DNA from 2 places in the Mycobacterium sp. ZZG genome. Region 1 is predicted to be linked to the other one. Evidence: riboswitches for the same ligand, from Rfam matches in the RefSeq annotation. Region 1 holds a riboswitch; the other holds the start of a gene.
The links. Region 1 has a riboswitch for guanidine ahead of ACXMYJ_RS18980 (agmatinase family protein). Riboswitches for the same ligand answer to the same signal wherever they lie in the genome.

Region 2: it holds a riboswitch for guanidine, as region 1 does, so the genes downstream of both, ACXMYJ_RS05240 (DMT family transporter) here and ACXMYJ_RS18980 (agmatinase family protein) in region 1, are expected to answer to the same signal.

Annotation. Positions count from the first base shown of each region.
Region 1 is NZ_JBTBFV010000036.1:7,538-11,127, forward strand. Features, by position in the region: gene ACXMYJ_RS18970 (class I SAM-dependent methyltransferase) at 1-6, shown strand, start outside; gene ACXMYJ_RS18975 (high affinity choline transporter 1) at 1-1,522, opposite strand, end outside; guanidine-I (ykkC/yxkD leader) riboswitch at 1,572-1,681, opposite strand; guanidine-III (ykkC-III) riboswitch at 1,800-1,868, shown strand; gene ACXMYJ_RS18980 (agmatinase family protein) at 1,879-3,027, shown strand; gene ACXMYJ_RS18985 (carbon-nitrogen hydrolase family protein) at 3,041-3,590, shown strand, end outside.
Region 2 is NZ_JBTBFV010000005.1:97,407-100,996, forward strand. Features, by position in the region: gene ACXMYJ_RS05235 (long-chain-fatty-acid--CoA ligase) at 1-1,454, shown strand, start outside; guanidine-III (ykkC-III) riboswitch at 1,582-1,649, shown strand; gene ACXMYJ_RS05240 (DMT family transporter) at 1,661-1,975, shown strand; gene ACXMYJ_RS05245 (DMT family transporter) at 1,977-2,351, shown strand; gene ACXMYJ_RS05250 (o-succinylbenzoate synthase) at 2,366-3,322, shown strand; partial or broken gene ACXMYJ_RS05255 (GlxA family transcriptional regulator) at 3,376-3,590, shown strand, end outside.

The DNA.
Region 1 (3,590 bases):
AGCTGACGGGCTCGGGCTCGGGTTCCTTCTCGAAGCGGTCCGCATCGTCGAGGACGTCGTCGAGATCCTTGGCGACCTGTATGTCGAGACCCCGCATGTGCGCGGGCGGGGTCATCAGTGCCACCACGACATAGGTCAGCAGACCCGCGAGGAACGCGATGAACGTCGGCCAGCCGTCGAAGGAGGCGCTGATGAGGTCGTTGGGGATGTACAGGATGGTGTTCTCGACACCGAACATCGTCGGGGTGAGCGCGAAGAGCGCGATCCGGACCGCGAAACCGACGGCGATCGCGGCGACGGCCGCGGTGGTGGTCCCGCGCCGCCACACCAGACCGAGGATGAACGGCACGATCAGGCAGGCCAGCATCAGGTCGAATGCCAGCGTGAGCAGAATTCCCGTCTGCTGCACGTAGATCGCGAACAGGATGGAGAACAGGGTCATCGGCGCCATCGCGATGCGCGCGGCGCGCAGCAGTGGATCCTTCTTCCCGGGCACATGCACGCGCCGCACCCCGCCGAGGTTGCGCACGCACACATTCGAGATCGCCAGGATCGCACCGTTGGCGGTCGACATCGACGCGCCGACCAGCCCGCACAGCACCAGCACCGTCAGCCCGGCCGGCGCGTACCGGTCCAGCAGCACGAACAGCACCGGCCCGTCGAGTTCCTCCGGCAGGAACGAATGCGCGGCGAGCACGACCAGTCCGAACGGGATGCAGATCGCCACCGTGCCGGCCGCCGCGGTGAAGCAGGCCTTGCGGGCGGCCTCGGGCGACTTCGCCGAGAACACCCGCGCCATGAAGTCGATTGCGACGATGTCGCCGATCCCCAGCGCAATCAGTGTCGCCCAGTTGATCACCGCACCCTGAGCCGGGTCGGAGAGCTGACCGAGCGCCAATGGTCCCGTGCCCTCGGCGATGTCGAGCCCATGTGTGCTCGTCATCCAGATGAACAGCCCGATCGCGCCGACCAGGATCAGTGCCATCTGGATGATCGCGGTGTACGCGTCGGCGATCAGTCCGCCGGTCCCGGTGTAGGCCACCGCGACGGCCGCGATCAGCACCACCCCGAGCCAGTACGGCATACCGAGGAAGTAGTTGAACAGCAGGCCGCCGGCGACCAGGTTGCCGGCCACCAGCATGCAGAACGCGACCACGAGAAGCAGTGAGGCGCCGATCTCCACCGAGCGACCGAACCGCAGCCGGTAGTAGTCGGGGAACGACGTCAGCCCCATCCGGTTCATCGGCTTGGCGAAGAAGATGCCGGTGATCGTCAGGCACAACGCCAGCCCCAGCGGCAGACAGGCACCGGCCCAGAATCCGAATTCGAAGGCCAGATCGGTGTTTCCGAGGGTGGCGTTGGTGTCGACCGCCGCGCCCATCAACGCACCGCCGACGAGCCAGAACGGCAACATCCGGCCGCCGACAAGGAAATTCGCGCTGTCGCCTTCGATGCGCCGAGACACAGCGAAACCGACGGCCACCACGATGGCGATGCTGATCGCCACACCGAGAAGGATCATTGGGGATCTCCCGAGATCACGCGGAGACCGAGCCTCCACACTTGCGGAAGTCTCCCGGGTTTTTGTCCCGCCGTGGAGCGGCCGGGCTCCGGTGCCGGCCACCTGCGTCTCTCGGACCAGACCCGGCTGCCTGCCGGCGGAACCCTAGGCGCGCCCCACATGCCGATGTGAGTCCCAGCCAGGAAAACTCCCGTGCATTACGTCCGGGCGCACCGGATGTAAACGATGCGTTTCCTGTTCCAGTGGACAGCAATTCACCGACGTGTTGACAATTGTCGCAGGCGCTGTGCGATCCGGCGCCCCGGACGAGGTGCGTCGTACCCGGTCAGCGACAAGACGGCGCGTTGGGAGCTTTCATGTCCGACTATCCCGACCCGTCGCTGCCCAACGCCGAGGGCGCGTGGGCTCAACAGGCCGAGGCCCGGCTCGGCGATCGGCGGCTGCGCGAGGAGATCGACCGCGGCCTGAGCTACGGCCTGGAGGCCGCGCCGACGATCAACGACCGGACGATCTCGACGTTCGTCCGCGGCGAGAAACCCCATTTCGCCGGTGAGCGCGGCACTTTCCTGAAGTGCCCGTTCATCGAGGACGTCAACGAGGTCGACGACGCCGAGGTCGCGATATTCGGTGTTCCGCTGGACGCCGGCGCCACCTACCGGCCCGGAACCCGGTTCGGCCCGCAGGGAATTCGCCGCTCCACCAACCTCTTCGGGACCTACAACTATGAGTCCGGTGTCGATCTGCGCGAACAGCTGAACATGGTCGACATCGGTGATGTGTTCACCATCCCGGGCAACCTGGAGAAGTCGTTCGATCAGATCAGCCAGGCCATGGCCCACGTCGCCCAGAAAGGCGTCATGCCGGTGGTGCTGGGCGGTGATCACTCCATCGGCTTCCCCACCATCCGCGGGTTGGCCCCGTACATGGACGGCAACATCGGCATCATCCACTTCGACCGGCACGTCGACACCCAGGAGACCGACCTCGACGAGCGGATGCACACCACACCCTGGTTCCACGCCACCAACATCAAGAACGCGCCGGCGACCAACCTGGTGCAGATCGGCATCGGCGGCTGGCAGAGCCCCCGCGAAGGCGTGAAGGTGGGCCGGGACCGCAAGTCGACGGTGATCACCGTCGGCGACGTCGAGCGCGTCGGCGTGGAGAAGATTGCAGAAGTCGCCCTTGAAATCGCATGGAAGGACGCCAAGGCGGTCTACCTGTCCTTCGACATCGACGTCATCGACGCCGGGTTCGTCCCGGGAACCGGCTGGCCGGAACCCGGCGGACTGCTGCCCCGGGAGGCGCTCAACCTGGTCAAGATGGTCTCCGAACCCGGCCTGGCCGGCATCGAGGTGGTCGAATGCTCACCGCCCTACGACTGGGCCGAGCAGACCGCGCTGATGAGCTCACGGGTGATCCTGGACAGCCTGGCCGCGCAGGTCCGGTCCGGCAAGCTCGGCAAGAAGGCGGCCAAGGCCAACCGCCCGGCCTGGGGGCCCTAACTAGTCTGGGGGCATGCGTATTGCCTTGGCCCAGATCCGCAGCGGCACCGATCCGCGCGGCAACCTCGCGCTGGTCGAGGAGTACACCGGCCGCGCCGCCGAGGCGGGCGCGTCCCTCGTGCTGTTCCCCGAGGCGACCATGTGCCGCTTCGGGGTGCCACTGGCCCAGGTCGCCGAGCCGTTTGACGGGCCCTGGTCCACCGCGGTGCGCGACGTGGCCGCCCGGGCCGGCATCGTCGTCGTCGCGGGCATGTTCGTCCCGTCCGCCGACGACGACCGCGTCACCAACACCCTGCTGGCCACCGGCCCCGGGGTGGAGGCGCGCTACGACAAGATCCACCTGTACGACGCGTTCGGCTTCACCGAGTCCGCGACCGTCGCACCCGGCCGGGAACCGGTGGTGATAGCCGTCGACAGCGGGTCGGGGACGGTGAACGTCGGTCTGACGCTGTGCTACGACATCCGCTTTCCCGAGCTGTACGTCGAACTGGCCGAACGCGGGGCGGAGGTCATCACCGCGCACGCGTCGTGGGGTACCGGGCCCGGCAAGCGGGACCAGTGGA
Region 2 (3,590 bases), on a different contig from region 1:
CGCAGTGGAACGAACGGGTTCGCCGCCTCGCCGGTTCGCTGAAGGAGCGGGGCGTCACGCGGGGCGACGTGGTGGCCTTCCTCGACAAGAACCACCCGGCGTGCGTCGAGCTCACCTTCGCCGCGGCATCGCTGGGCGCGGCCAACGCGATCATCAACTTCCGGCTGGCCGCCGACGAACTCGACTATGTGCTCAACGATTCCGGCGCGAAGCTGCTCATCGTGGGTCAGGAGTTCAAGGACGCGGTCGACGGCATCCGCGACAAGCTCACCAACATCGACCATGTCATCTCCGTCAAGCCCGAAGGAGACGACGAGTACGAGGACCTGCTGGCGGCCGCCACCCCCGCCGAACGCTCGTCGGAGGTTCAGCCTGACGACGTGTGCATCATCATGTACTCGTCGGGGACCACGGGCCGCCCGAAAGGTGTCGAGCTCACCCAGTCCAACATCATCGCCCATACCCTCAATGCCCACGAGGGCTTCGAGTTCGACGAGGGTGACAAGAACATGGTGGCGATGCCGCTGTTCCACGTCGGCGGATCGTCGTACGTGCAGTTCGGAATTCACGACGGCTTCCCGAGCGTGATGACCCGCGACGTTGACGGCATGACCCTGGCCGGGGCGATTCTCAAGGGCGCCAACCGTACATTCCTGGTGCCGGCGGTGCTGGCCAAGGTGCTCGAGGCCGGTGAGGACGCGGTGAAACTGTTCTCGTCGCTCAAGACCTTCGCCTACGGAGCGTCGCCGATGCCGCTGCCGCTGCTGCGTCAGGCGTTACAGGCTTGGCCGGACACCGATTTCATGCAGGCCTACGGGCTGACCGAACTGTGCGGCGTGATCAGCCACCTGCTGCCCGAAGCGCACCGCGACCCGGGGAAAGAGGAGCGGCTGTCCAGTGCGGGCACGCTGGTGCCCAACGCCGAGGTGCGTGTCGTCGATCCGGACACCCTGGAAGACGTCCCGACCGGCGCGCAAGGCGAACTATGGTTCCGCTCACCGCAATTGATGAAGGGCTATCACAACAAGCCGGAGGCGACCGCCGAGGCCGTCACCGACGACGGCTGGTTCCGCACCGGCGACATCGGCCGCGTCGACGAGGGCGGCTACATCTTCGTCGAGGACCGGCTCAAGGACATGATCATCTCCGGCGGCGAGAACATCTACTCCATCGAGGTGGAGCGGGTGCTGGCCGAACACGAGGCCGTCGTCGAGGTCGCGGTGATCGGCGTCCCCGACGAGAAGTGGGGTGAGGTCGTCAAGGCCGTCGTCGTCCTGGAGGGCGAGGCGTCCGAAAGCGAGCTGATCGCCTTCGCCCGCGAGCGGCTGGCCGCCTACAAGTGTCCGAAGTCGGTCGACATCGCCGACGAGCTGCCGCGCAACCCCACCGGCAAGATCCTGAAAAAGGAGCTGCGCAAGCCCCACTGGGAGGTCCGCGACCGCACCACGGTGTAGTCCCAGACCCCGGTTGCGGTGAGTCGGCGGCCCCGCGCCGCCCGTCCCCTCCGGCCGCACCCGGAGATGCCGGTCACCATTTGTTTCCGGGACATGACCGGCCTGGAACTGTTGGGTAACGTGGCCGGTGCAGCGCCCAATTCCGGGTGCTGGCGGACGAGGGAGCAGTACCCGCAGCGACAAGACTGACTCGTTGAGGAGGTCTTGTGGCTTGGCTGGTTCTGGTGGTCAGCGGCTTCTTCGAGGCCGTCTGGGCGGCCGCGCTCGGCATGTCGAACAACTTCCGGCGGTGGCGGCCCGTCCTGGTCGTCGCGATCACCATGCCCACGAGCCTGGCGGGCCTGGCGTACGCGATGCGGACATTGCCGACGGGGACGGCCTACGCCGTGTGGGTCGGGATCGGCGCGTCGCTGACGGTGCTCTGGGCGATCACGACGAAGAGGGAGGCGGCCTCCACGGCGCGCCTGCTGTTGCTGTTGCTGCTCGTCGGCAGTGTCGCCGGACTGAAGGTGGTGAGCTGACATGCCGTGGACGATCCTGATCGTCAGCGCGGTGATGGAAGCGGTGTGGGCGACCGCGCTCGGCGAGTCCGACGGTTTCACCCGGCCGGGCCCGACCGTGGTGTTCCTGGTGGCGATGGTGCTGAGCATCTGGGGCCTCGGCTGGGCGGTCAAGCACATCCCGATCGGCTCGGCCTATGCGGTGTGGACCGGCCTGGGTGCGGCCCTGACCGTCGGTTATGCGATGGCCACCGGTGCCGAGGACGTCTCCGCCGCCAAGTTGATCTTCGTGAGCGGCATCATCGTCGCCGTCGTCGGCCTCAAGATGCTGCCGTCGGGCGCCGACAGGCCCGACGCCGAACCCCTGCCGCTGGTGCTGGAGCAGGCCGGCCGCTGAGGCACGATGAAGCGGTGGTGGAACTCGCCGACGTCCTTGAGCGGCTGCACATCGTGGCGCTGCCGATGCGGGTCCGCTTCCGCGGCATCACCACCCGCGAACTCGCCCTGATCGAGGGCCCCACCGGCTGGGGCGAGTTCGGTGCGTTCGTCGAATACCGGCCGCCGGAGGCCGCGCACTGGCTGGCCGCCGGCATCGAGGCCGCCTATCGCCCGCTGCCCGCGCCGCGCCGTGCCCGCATCCCGATCAACGCGACGGTGCCGGCCGTCCCGGCGGCGCAGGTCACCGACGTGCTCGCGCGCTTCCCCGGCGCGCGCACCGCGAAGGTGAAGGTCGCCGAACCCGGCCAGACGCTGGCCGACGACGTGGCCCGGGTCGACGCCGTGCGCGCCGTGGTGCCGACGGTGCGGGTGGACGCCAACGGTGGCTGGACCGTCGAGGAAGCGGTCGCGGCGGCGCGGGCGTTGACGGCCGACGGTCCGCTCGAGTACCTGGAACAACCGTGCCGCACCGTGTCCGAGCTGGCCGAGGTACGCCGCCGGGTCGACGTCCCCGTCGCCGCCGACGAGAGCATCCGTAAGGCCGACGACCCACTGCACGTCGTCCGCAGCGGCGCCGCCGACGTCGCCGTGCTCAAGGTCGCCCCGCTGGGCGGTGTCCACGCGATGCTGCAGATCGCCGCGCAGATCGACATCCCCGTCGTGGTCTCCAGCGCGCTGGACTCCGCGGTCGGCATCGGGGTCGGGCTGGTCGCCGCGGCCGCGCTGCCCGCACTCGGGCACGCCTGCGGGCTCGGCACCGGCGGACTGTTCGTCGAGGACGTCGCCGCGTCCGTCATCCCGGCCGACGGCTACCTGCCCGCCGCGACCGTCACCCCCGACCCCGACCGGGTCGCGGCGCTGGCCGCCCCGCCGGACCGCAGGCAGTGGTGGATCGACCGGGTCCGGGAGTGCTTTCCGCTGCTGTCCTGATCTGTGGGGTGCATGACCTGGACGCCATCCCGTCCCTGGCCGACACTGGGGGCATGGCGCGCACCGTGCTGATCGTCGGATTCCCCGGCGTGCAGGCGCTCGACCTCGTCGGCCCCTTCGACGTGTTCACCAGTGCCTCGGTGTACGTCAGCGGGCAGGGCCTCGGTGAGCGATACGCGGTCCGGGTCGTGTCCGTCGACGGTGTCGCGGTCAGCACCGGCACCGGATTGACCCTGGTCGCCGAGCCGCTGCCCGACCCCGGCGACCC